Peribacillus simplex NBRC 15720 = DSM 1321: one gene and its partner. The protein of the gene in region 2 binds, or shares a complex with, the protein of the main gene of each other region. Links are inferred from orthologs where the notes say so. Each region holds a gene or a part of one and is shown on either strand. Other genes may lie near its edges.

Region 1 (4,137 bases), 3.6 Mb from region 2 along the record:
TCATCCACTTTCCGGTAACGGGCAACAAGTTCATTAACCCTTCCAGTAAAGGAATTTCTCGTCTTTGTCAAACCTTGCTTAAATTTTTCCCCTATGGATACTTCAGCTTCAACTGATTTTTCTTTTTCTTCCTGGGTCGTAAATTTCTCTTTTAGCTTTTTGAAAAAACTCATTGTCCCACTTCCTCTAATTCATGAATTTTAAACTTCAATAAAGTTTTCTGATTCTTCCATCCGGACTGAAACAAGTTTTGAGACGCCTGACTCCTGCATCGTAATGCCATATAGGACATCCGCCTCTTCCATCGTGCCTTTGCGGTGAGTAATCACGATGAACTGCGTTTCCCTGCTGAACTTCCTTAAAAATTGACTGAACCGGACGACATTCGCCTCATCAAGTGCTGCCTCGACTTCATCAAGGATACAGAAAGGCACCGGACGCACTTTTAGAATGGAGAATAAAAGGGCTATGGCTGTCAATGCTCGTTCTCCCCCGGATAAGAGGCTCAAATTTTGCAGTTTTTTACCAGGAGGCTGTGCAATAATATCTACCCCTGTATTTAGTAAATCATCCGGATTTGTCAGTTTCAGCTCCGCTCTGCCTCCGCCAAATAAAGCTTTGAAGACTTGTTCGAATTCTTCACGGATAGAATAGAAGGTATCCGCAAAGCGCCGCTTCATTTCATCATCCATTTCATCGATGACTTGGAATAATGTATCTTTCGCCTGTTGAAGGTCTTCCTTTTGACTAAGAAGGAATTCATAGCGTTCAGCTACACGTGCGTATTCATCAATTGCACCTAGATTCACCGTCCCCAGTTCCTCAATTGCAAGCTTGATGAGCTTCACCCTTTTTTGAGCCTCTTCTGCAGGCATCATCAATGGATACTGTTCTTTAGCACCTTCAAAGGAAAGGGTATATTCTTCTCTCAAGTGGTCGAGGCGATTTTCCAGTTCGACATCCAGACGAGTTAATTTCACTTCTTCATCCTTTATCACTTCGACAATGCCTCTATAAAGTCGATTTTCTTCTTTCAAGGACAGTTCAAGCGTTTCAACTTCCGTTAGAAGCTCGTTTTTTTCCTGTTTTTTTATGGTGATTCCTTCAATTGCTCCATTTTTATCGAGCAATTTCTGTTGAGCCATATCTTCCAAGGACTCTTCCCCGCTTGAACTGTCTGTCATTTCATTGGTCAGAAGCCCTAAATCATCTTTGTTTTCGGCAAGCCTGCTTGTTTCCTTTGAAAGATCCGATTCAATGCGTTCCATCTTCTCTTTTTGGTTTTGTAGCTGCCCACGCTTAGAGGCCAGCATTACCCTCAGTTCATTCGTTTCTTCAGCAAGGCTCTCTTTTGAGGATTGTTGAGATTGCTTTTGTTCGGTCATTTCGGAAATCAACCGGTCCAGCCCTTCAATTTCCGTTTTACATGATTCCAAAAGTTCTTCCAGCTCTTCAAGTCTTGCCGTTTTTTGCTGTTGTTCTTCTAAATATGAATTTTTATCCAAATCATAAAGATGCAGCCGCTCATTCACATTTCTTTCCTGCAGCTCAACTTCACGGAGTTCTCCCTTAAGGGTTTGTTCTTGTAATCGAAGTCTCTCTCCTGTTTTTCTGGTTTGTTCAAGCGTTTGCTCTTGAACACCCACATCCACTTTGAGCTGTTTGACTTGCTTTTCCAACTGATTCGTTTTAGCTTCCATGGCAGTAAGTTTTTGATGGAGCTCTTCCAATTCCGTTTTCCTTGAAAGCAGGGAGGTCGTTTTTTGCTTTAAGGCTCCACCAGTCATTGAACCACCTGGATTGACGATATCTCCTTCAAGTGTTACGAAGCGGAAACGGTGCTGCATCATTTTCGCCAGGTCATTTGCACCTTTTAAATCTGTGGTGATCATCACGGTTCCTAATAGGTTTTCAGCAATCGCTGCATGCCTATCATCATATTGGATCAATGAGGAACCCGTCCCCACAAAAGCTGAATGACTCTTCAGCATCGATAATTGGTTAGCTGATATCTCTCTTGCCTTTATGACTGATAAAGGCAAGAACGTCGCACGCCCATACCTATTTTTCTTCAAGAAGGAAATGGCTTCCCGTGCATGCTCTTCGCGTTCCACGACAACATGCTGCATCGCTCCGCCCAGAGCCGTTTCGATGGCCGTTTCATATTCCTTTGGTACCTTTATCAATTCCGCAACTGCCCCTTCAATGCCTCGAAGGGTTTCTTTCGCTTTCAAAACCTCTTTTACACCCTGAAAAAAGCCTGCATAATCATCTTCCATTTCTTCAAGCAGTTCCTTACGTGATTTTGCCTGTTGAAGGAATTGATAGGCCTTATAAAGGGTGGTTTCTTGTTTTTGATACGTATCTTTTGCCGCATTCAATTTATTCTGCTGATTTCGGAAATAAGTGACATGCTCTTCAAGCTGCTTTGTCATATTGTCCATCAGCTGTGAATATTCCATTTTTTTAGCAGTGATATCCATTCTTTCGGTTAAGAACTTTTCATTTTCCATATCAAGTTTAGCATTTTTATGTTCCTGCTGTGTTAGCTGCTGGAGCAGGTATTGTTTTTCGTTTTTAGCCGATGCCTGCTTGTTCAACCACTCAATATAGTCACTCTTTTTCGCTTCGATCATCGCTTCGATATCACTATTGAATAAGCCTAGGCTTTTTTGTTTTTCATGTAATGTTTCTTGAATCCCTTTCACTTCCAAGTTCAGTGCATTCAGGATTTCCGTTTCTCTTTCCTTTTGCAAAGACAAACGCTCGACAGCAGCCTCACCTTCCACTATCGCTTTTTCTAGCTGTGACTTGTTTTGGGCAGCATTTTTTTTCCGTTCTTTTAAAACTTCTTTACGGCCTTCAAGCTTTTCAAGTTCTTCGCTGGCGTTCAGGAGAATTTCCTGAAGTCCATTGATCGATGTTTCAAGCGTCGCAAGACTACCCCTTAGGTTTTTGAGATGCGCTTCCCTGTCATGAAGCTGTCCTGCCATTTGCTGTTCCATTTCATTATGTTTTTCAAGTTCACGCGACAGTTTTTCCCATTTACCATAAAGTTCTTCTATTTCAAAAACGGTTAAAGCCACTTCTATTTGCTCAAGCTCTTCTTTCTTCGCCAAAAATTCCTTGGCGAGGGAAGACTGAATTTTTAACGGCTCCACCTGCCCCTCCAATTCATGGAGGATATCATGGACACGGTTTAAGTTATCCTGTGTTTCCGTCAGCTTCGATTCCGCTTTTCGTTTTCTTGTTTTATACTTCAGGACACCGGCTGCTTCTTCAAAGATCACTCGTCTCTCTTCAGCCTTACTGCTTAGGATTTCTTCCACTTTCCCTTGGCTGATGATTGAAAATGCTTCTCGCCCAAGACCAGAATCCATGAAAAGGTCTATGATGTCTTTCAGACGGCAACCTTGATTATTAATGAAAAATTCACTTTCTCCCGATCGATATACACGTCTTGTCACACTGACTTCATGAAAGTCAATCGGCAGGGAATTGGTCTCGTTATCAAGGGTCAATGATACTTCCGCAAAATTCAACGCTTTCCTCGTGTCACTTCCCGAAAAGATGATATCTTCCATTTTTGCTCCACGCAGTGATTTCGCAGACTGCTCTCCAAGTACCCATCGGACTGCATCGGTCACATTACTTTTACCGCTTCCGTTTGGTCCAACCACTGCCGTGACACCAGGTACAAAATCAATCGAAATTTTCTCTGCGAAAGATTTAAATCCTACAACGTCCAAACGTTTGAGGAACATGACCTTTCCCCCTCTACTGTTCAACTATCTTGTTGATTTTTTTTCTTTTAAAACGATCAATGCATGCTCAGCAGCATGCTGCTCCGCTTCTTTTTTGGACTTTCCTATTCCAGAGCCCAGCTCTTCCCCATTCAGGGAGACGGTCGAAACAAACTCCCGATTATGAGCTGGTCCTTTTTCCTGCAAGATCTTATATTGCAGGACACCGATGGCATCCCGCTGGATCAGCTCCTGAAGCTGGCTCTTATAATCCATCACATGAGAAAAAGCACCCTCGTCTATCTTCGGAAACACGACATTCGTCAAAAACTGCACAACTGGCTCTAATCCTTGATCAAGGTACAAAGCACCAATGTAGGCTTCGAATACATCC
Region 2 (7,700 bases):
TCTAATTATAATATCCAAATGAGAATCATAAGTCGCTTTCAAATAAAATTTGCTGCTCCCTCTTCATATCTTTCCCAGATTTTCCCTAAAAAATTCTTGATACAAAATTTCAGGCAAAAAAAAAAAACGAAACTTCATGACTCGTGTCAGACTAAAGACAAATTCGATGAAAATCAAGTTTGTCTTCAGTTTTTTTGAGGGTCTGTAAAAACTCCAACGTTTGATTGGAGCGTAGGGCACTCGCTTTCCGCGGGCGGTCCGCCCTCTGCGCCTTTGCGCCTGTGAGGTCTCCCTTGGACGGGCTTTTCCCGCAGAAGCCTCGCACACCCATTCCAATCAACTTTGTTTAACTTTTAGATAAAACAACTTTTACCTTCAGTTATTTGTTTTAAAATACAAGTATTAAGGTGATAAAGATGCTTTTTTCAGCGAGATGATTAGTTTAGATCAAATGGTACCATCGTCGTAAAATGAAGGGCGCCATTGATTTAAAAAGGGTTTCGGAATGAAACCATTCCGAAACCCTTGTCTACAAACTGAAACTAACCTTCACGACTCGTATATTTGTAATTGGTTCTCCAAAGACTTTCCTATATTTTAGTTATTGCTTTTTCCAAATAAGCTTTTTCGCTTCGGTGAACCTTACGGCTGTTTTTGGCCAGTTTACAATGTCCCACCATTTGTCCACATATGCTGCCCGATTATTTTTATATTGCAGGTAATAAGCATGTTCCCATACATCAAGAACAAGGATTGGGATCGTATCCCACTGGGTCAAAACCATATGCAATTCCGATTGAAGTATTTCTAGCCGCCGCGCACGCGGAACCCAGACTAAAATTGCCCAGCCAACACCTTCTACTTGCTTGGCAGCTTCACTAAAATGACTTTTAAAAGCTGCAAAGCTTCCAAAATCCATCTCAATCTGTTTAAGTAAATCCCCTCTTGGCTGTCCGCCCCCTCCCGGAATCATCACTTCCCAGAACAGCGTATGGAGATAATGGCCTGATCCATGAAAGGCTGCTTCCTTTTCCCAATGTTTCAACAAGGAAAAATCATTCGTTTCCCTCGCTTTTTTCATCATCAATTCCGCTTTATTCAGACCATCTACATATGCTTGATGATGCTTATCATGGTGCAGATACATGATTTCCCTTGAAATCGTCGGTTCCAACGCATCATAGGCATAAGGTAACGGCGGTAGCGTATGCTTCCCAATCGGCACTGATTGCCTTTCCTGTATATTGAATTCCCTAGCAAGTTCTTCAATTTCCTCGTAGACCCGAGCCATCTCTTCTTCAATCAGGACCATATCCTCATAATCCATTTCTTCCTCATCCATATCTTTTGTCAACTCGGAAAGCCGTTCAATATTTGACAGCAATGGCGAATCGGTGATATCGATCTTCTCAAGATATTCCATCACTCCATCAACCCAATCACTTACCTCTTTAGAATAATCTCTTACTTCAGACATCTTGCAACCTCCTCTTAACCTTTATGCACATAAATCATCAAAGTATTTTATGTTTCGATTAAGCGGAGATTCCATTTATAGCTAAAAAAAACAGCAAGGCCTATTAAGCCTAGCTGTTTCATTATCTTGACTGTAACATTTTCGTCCGGTAATCCGTTTCATAAAACTCCAATTCTTCACGCATGGTCTGGAATCCACTTTCCACGGCCTTCAGAATGGATATAATGCTGTCAGGTACACTTTGGTGAAATTTAATCGAGTTTTTTCCTGTATAGGCAGATCTGCTGTCCTCAAACCACCGATCTGATTTTGGGGAAAAGTATTCTTCGATACATTGATGATAAACTCTATAAAGCGTCTTTTCAGCTGCAGCTTTATTGAAAACATCATTTTTCAGAACGATTTGGCAAGCCTCCAAGCCCTCTTCACAACTTACAAGCATTCTTCTTAAACTAGAAAGAATCCCTTTATAATAGGTTTCATCCCCGCTTTTTTCCTCTTGCAGCTTAGAATAGGTCGTCTCATTTATAAATTCTTCTAACTGAGCCACTGTCGTTTCTAAAAAGCCTTTTACATCCTCAAGCTGAGATTTTACCAATGTATTCCCCAACCGTGAACCCTCCTCAAAATGATTAAGATTGAATAAAATAGTCAACATGTGATTCTATATCATATGGTTTAGCTTGGTCAATAGATATAAACACTTTCTCCAATTTTTCAAAATCTATATTTTCGAAATAACCAGCCAGCTCTTTTTCTGCATTTATATATATACGTTTTCGGTTAACCAGGCTCGGGTCTTTGAGTAGACAGACCATGGCAATGATATCAGCCATATAAATATCTCTGTTAGGGCTTTTGAATATAGGATTGGCGGGATATGGGGTCCAACGAGTTACCATCTCATCAAAATAGCGAAGATACAGTACATTCAGCGTCTTTTCTTCTCCATCCTTTATGAATTGTATAACGGATCGATTAAAGAAGTCCTCAGGTGAATTTGACTTTTCCTTTTCAAGCCCAAATCCATTGCATGCTACAATTTGCACCCGCAATCCCCCCGCATTCATTTTTTTCTATATTATCACAATTTAAAGAAAAATGTTATTCGATTGTTTGCTGAAATTTTTCAAAAAACAGATCGGCTTCACCATTTTCAAAGCTATCATCCGAATTATCGGCTAGAGGCGGTAATTCATCTATGGAATTCAGGCCGAAGTAATCCAAAAACTCTTTTGTTGTCCCATATAAATAAGCCCTGCCTGAGCCTTCAGCACGTCCGACCTCTTTTATTAAGACTTTAGTGACAAGCGTATGAATGGGGCGTTCCGTTTTCACTCCGCGAATTTCATCAATTTCAGCTCTAGTAATCGGCTGCTTATAGGCAATGATAGCGAGTGTTTCCAAAGCCGCCTGGGACAAGCCTTGAGTGCTTGATGTTTCCACTAGTCTTTTCAAGTAATCCGAGTGCTCTTTCTTTGTCGTCATTTGATAAACACCCGCTATTTCAATCACCTGAATCCCGCGTACATCCGATATATATTCTTCCTTTAAACTTTCAACGATGTCCGTTGCTTGATATTCCGTAATTTCCAGGACAGAGGCAATTTGTTTGATGGAGAGCCCTTCATCTCCGGCAGCAAACAATAATGCCTCAAGAATCCCTTTCCAATTAATAACTTCCAACTGGTTCTACACCTTCCTTAGCAGCAATCATGATCTCCGAAAAATTATCTTCCTGTTCAACGATGATTTCATTTAATTTCATCAGTTCCAGCACCGCCATAAAAGTGATGACGATATGCTCTTTAACCGGGAGCGAAAACAGTTCAAAAAAACTTTTCTTCCCTTTAATTGATTGTAACTCAATCATGATTTCATCCATTCGTTTCTCTATCGATATCTCTTGTTTCGTTACTTTCGTGTAAAGAGGCTTTTGAATTTTTTGCCTTCGCAGCAGTTTTTGCAGAGCCCCCAACATATCGTATAGACTTACGTTCAACTCTTGTTTATCACTTTCCGCTTCTTTAACATAAACAGATAAATCACTTGGGGGTTTAGTGAACATCAAGCTGCGCTCTTCTTCCATCCCTTTTAATTCTTCAGCTGCAAATTTATACTTTTTATATTCTAATAGTTTTTCCACAAGCTCATCCCGTGGATCTTCCTCAAATATTTCCCCATCTTCATCAATCAATTGTTCATCCTCATGCTTTGGCAGCAACATTTTACTCTTGATGGCAAGCAGTGTTGCAGCCATCACCAGATATTCGCTGGCCACATCCAATTCCAGATGCTGCATCGTATGGATGTACCCTAGGTATTGATCTGTTATATCAGCCATCGGAATATCATAGATGTCTATTTCCAGGCGATTAATCAAATGCAGGAGTAAATCCATCGGACCTTCGAAAGCGTCAATTTTAATATTATAACCCATTAAATTACCTCATTTAAATCTAATTGGCCGATAAAGGCCTATTTCTTTTACTTATCAAGTATAGTGGATTGCCGCCCTTTATCCAAATAATAATTTACTGTCCTCAGAAAAGTTCTTTAAATGGATTTCCGACAAATGGGTTGATGCCCAATCACATTCCGAAATCCAACATAACCTAGAAATGTAAGAATAGCAGAACAAAGGAGGTACTCATTATGGGTGCAGGTGGTTTTGGACACGGCGGCGGATTCGCGTTTATTGTAGTATTGTTCATTTTATTAGTTATCGTCGGTGCTTCTTGGTGTTAAATGAAGGCTGATGAATCAAGCTGATTGCCTTGCAATCGGCTTTCTTTATTTTCCAAGAAAAAATTCTATGCTAAACTTATTGAGTATACATTGCGTGTGTTAAGCTATGGAAAATTGCTTTTTGCCTTACCTTACTTGATTCCATCAAACAAAAGGGGTGCTCCTATTGAATTACGCGGAAGACTACCTTTCTTTCCTTTTCCATTTCCATGGGACAAGGGATTACTTCGAATGTCATGAAATTCTTGAAGAATATTGGAAGGAAACCGCACCAAAAGAGCGTGACTCTCATTGGGTCGGGCTCATTCAAATTGCGGTTGCCCTGTATCATGATCGTAGGGGAAACAAAAAAGGGGCTGCAAGGACCCTGTCTAAAGCCCTGTCAAATCTTCACTCTAAAAAGACCGAGCTCCTGAAGTTGGGACTCGATCCAGAACGACTGTTCAAATTGCTCGAGGACACCCATGAGCGAATGTTATCACCAAAGCCATATGAAAGCATTAATCTGCCGATATCGGATCAAAGCTTGATCGAAAAATGCCAATCCATGTGTTTGCATGAAGGGTACATATGGGGTGCAGATAGCGACATGGCTAATTCATCAATAGTCGATAAGCATCTAATGCGCGATCGTTCGGATGTCATTTCTGAAAGAGCTCGACAGCTATCCCTTAGAAAAACAAGAATGGAGGACCGCCCTTAAAGGTGGTCCTCCATTCAAGCTTTCATATTCAAAATTATTCACACTTGTCAAGAAAGCTTTCCGTAAACTCATTTGCTTTTAATTCTTTGTCAGGATATTGTTCCTTGATGGCCCTGACCATCGTTTTACCGATACCTTGCTTCCGAAAGGATGGATTTACAGATATATGTTGTATCTCAATGTGGTTTGGAGAGACTTCTATCCCGATCAAGCCAGTAATCTCTTCATCTTTCCATAAGAACAGCTGTAGATTTTCATCCGTTTCATAATTCTTCATCGTATTTCGAAGCGTTTTTATCTCTTTTTCATTTGGCATGAAAGATAATAATCCCATGGCAAACTTCTCATAACTTTTCTTATACTTAATCAACATAATATCCCTCGTTACTAAATAACGTTTTTATTATCTTTCTGTTTCCAATTAATTTGCTTTGAATAATAATCCTCACATATAACATTTACATCATACATAAAAACCTCGTTCGTTTCAACATCACTTTCAGCACTTGATTTATCGATGTGCTATATGCTAAGCGATAAATAGCCAGTATACGATTCCCCACATCAAAGCGATAATAAGCATCATAAGTAAAAGAGTCTTATTACTTTTCCTCATCCCATACTCCCTTTATGAATGGTCCAAATATTTAAATAACGAATTCATTCTACTATAACTTAACACAATCTGACAAATATCCTTGCAATCTTGCTTCAATTTTACTACATTGGTAAAGTGATATAGGTTCATTGAGTGCCCTTCTTAGGTATAAAAGACAAAGATACACCCAACTTCTTCGTTAAAAAAACATAGCTTTCTTGGGCTATATAAATTTTTTTCCGGAAAATATGTATCTTTTTTATCCTTTGTTTCGTCAAATACTATGAATCTGATATAAAGTGCCGCCCTTTTATTGAAAGATTCCCAATTCAGCAGGAAAAGTTAAGGAGGATTATCATGAAAAAAATGAATAAATGGGTCATTGTAACCATTTTATTATGTCTATTATTGCCATATAAAGCTTTTGCAGATGCAGCTGTTGGTGAAATGATCGTCACACTTGGTGAGAATTTGACAAATGAACAAAAAAATATGATTTTATCAGAAATGAAAGCACCTAATGATGTTGAGGTTCTAACGGTTACAAATGCGGAGGAACATGAATACTTAGGAGACTATATCGCTAGCCGTCTGATCGGTACAAAAGCGATTTCATCTTCTGCCATTACTTTGGAGGAAAAAGATACCGGACTTAAACTGGAGTCGAAAAACATTAACTGGGTTTCCGATGAAATGTATATCAATGCACTGGCAACTGCTGGAGTAAAAGATGCTACCGTTTATGTCACCGCACCTATACCCGTTTCCGGTACAGCGGCTTTGACAGGGGTCATTAAAGCCTATGAAATCTCTGCCGACAAGAAGATTCCTGAAGATGTGAAACAGGCAGCGAATGAAGAAATGGTGAAAACAGCAAAATTGGGTGACGAAATCGGTACAGAGGAAGCCTCTGCACTGGTTACGAAAATCAAAGAGGAAATGGCTGCAAATCCACCAGCCAATACCGAAGAGGTCCGCGAGGTTGTCGAGTCTTCAGCAAAAGACCTTGGAATCGCCTTAAATGATGATCAAGTCCAAAGTTTAATTGATTTATTCAATAAGCTAAAAGAATTGGATATTGATTGGAACGCTGTCGGTGATCAGCTTACTGCAGCTAAAGATAAGCTTTCCAATTTTCTTGAATCCGAAGAGGGTCAATCGTTTCTTGATAAATTGAAAGAAGTCTTCAGTAGTTTAATAGACGCGATCAAATCACTTTTCAGTTGAATCAAATAAAAAAAGGATGGCCAATGCCATCCTTTTTTTATTCTTTATTGACGACTGCCGCTTCATGAAGGGCCAAATCCAAATGGATAAGATCTTCGTACGTCTCGCGTTTGATGACCAACCGTGCTTCTCCATTTTCGGCAAAGACGACAGCGGGTCTTGGAATCCGATTGTAATTATTAGACATGGAATATCCATATGCCCCTGTACAAAATACCGCTAAGACATCACCGCGGCCAGCTTTTGGCAATGGTAAATCCCAAATCAACATATCTCCGCTTTCGCAGCATTTCCCAGCAATGGACACTGTCTCTTCTACAGGGTCAAGTGGCCGGTTTGCAAGAATTGCATCATACTTTGCTTCGTAAAGAGCTGGACGTATATTATCACTCATGCCCCCATCAACGGCAATATATTTACGGACATTAGGCACTTCCTTTTCTGAACCTACCTTGTACAGTGTCACACCGGCGTCTCCGACTAATGAACGCCCTGGTTCGATCCAGATTTCTGGCATCACTAAATCAGAATCAGCAATCAGGTTCTGCACTTCCCTGACGATTTCCTCGACATATTGAGACGCAGGTAGCGGGTCATCCTCTTGTGTATACCGGATCCCGAATCCTCCTCCGAGATTCAATACCTTTGGTTGAAACCCTATCGAGCCATGCCAATCATTCAACTTACCGATAATTTTTTGGGCTGCAAGAAGGAAACCGGTCGTTTGAAAAATCTGGGAACCGATATGACAGTGCAGTCCTAGAACTTCCAGAAATTCACTTTGCAGTGCTTGTCGAAGGGCTCCTTCGGCCTGGCCGTTTATAAGATCAAAACCAAATTTCGAATCTTCTTGCCCTGTCAAGATATAATCATGCGTATGGGCTTCGATACCTGGTGTTACACGAAGTAGGATTTTCACCTTTTGTTCACGGTTTGTACAAATTTCC

The links. Proteins that work in one complex are often made in the same cells at the same time.
Region 1: the proteins of BS1321_RS22275 (region 2) and smc are in contact, whole or in part, in a crystal structure (PDB 3ZGX), measured with the Bacillus subtilis proteins. The link is inferred for Peribacillus simplex NBRC 15720 = DSM 1321 from one-to-one orthologs.

Annotation. Positions count from the first base shown.
Region 1 is NZ_CP017704.1:963,109-967,245, forward strand. It holds smc (chromosome segregation protein SMC), read right to left. Parts: upstream 3,765-4,137; coding sequence 201-3,764; downstream 1-200. Other genes in the region: ftsY (signal recognition particle-docking protein FtsY), read right to left, coding at 1-173; rnc (ribonuclease III), read right to left, coding at 3,789-4,137. UniProt on the Bacillus subtilis protein: Required for chromosome condensation and partitioning.
Region 2 is NZ_CP017704.1:4,599,164-4,606,863, reverse strand. The notes cover bases 2,034-4,961. They hold BS1321_RS22275 (segregation/condensation protein A), read right to left. Parts: upstream 3,918-4,961; coding sequence 3,150-3,917; downstream 2,034-3,149. Other genes in these bases: BS1321_RS22265 (DUF309 domain-containing protein), read left to right, coding at 4,392-4,928; BS1321_RS22270 (YjcZ family sporulation protein), read left to right, coding at 4,133-4,225; scpB (SMC-Scp complex subunit ScpB), read right to left, coding at 2,582-3,163; BS1321_RS22285 (hypothetical protein), read right to left, coding at 2,110-2,526; BS1321_RS22290 (YpuI family protein), read right to left, coding at 2,034-2,087. In the rest of the region: BS1321_RS22295 (superoxide dismutase), read right to left, coding at 602-1,477; more of BS1321_RS22290, read right to left, coding at 1,599-2,033; BS1321_RS22260 (GNAT family N-acetyltransferase), read right to left, coding at 4,963-5,301; BS1321_RS22255 (DUF1002 domain-containing protein), read left to right, coding at 5,884-6,753; lysA (diaminopimelate decarboxylase), read right to left, coding at 6,791-7,700. UniProt on the Bacillus subtilis protein: Participates in chromosomal partition during cell division. May act via the formation of a condensin-like complex containing Smc and ScpB that pull DNA away from mid-cell into both cell halves.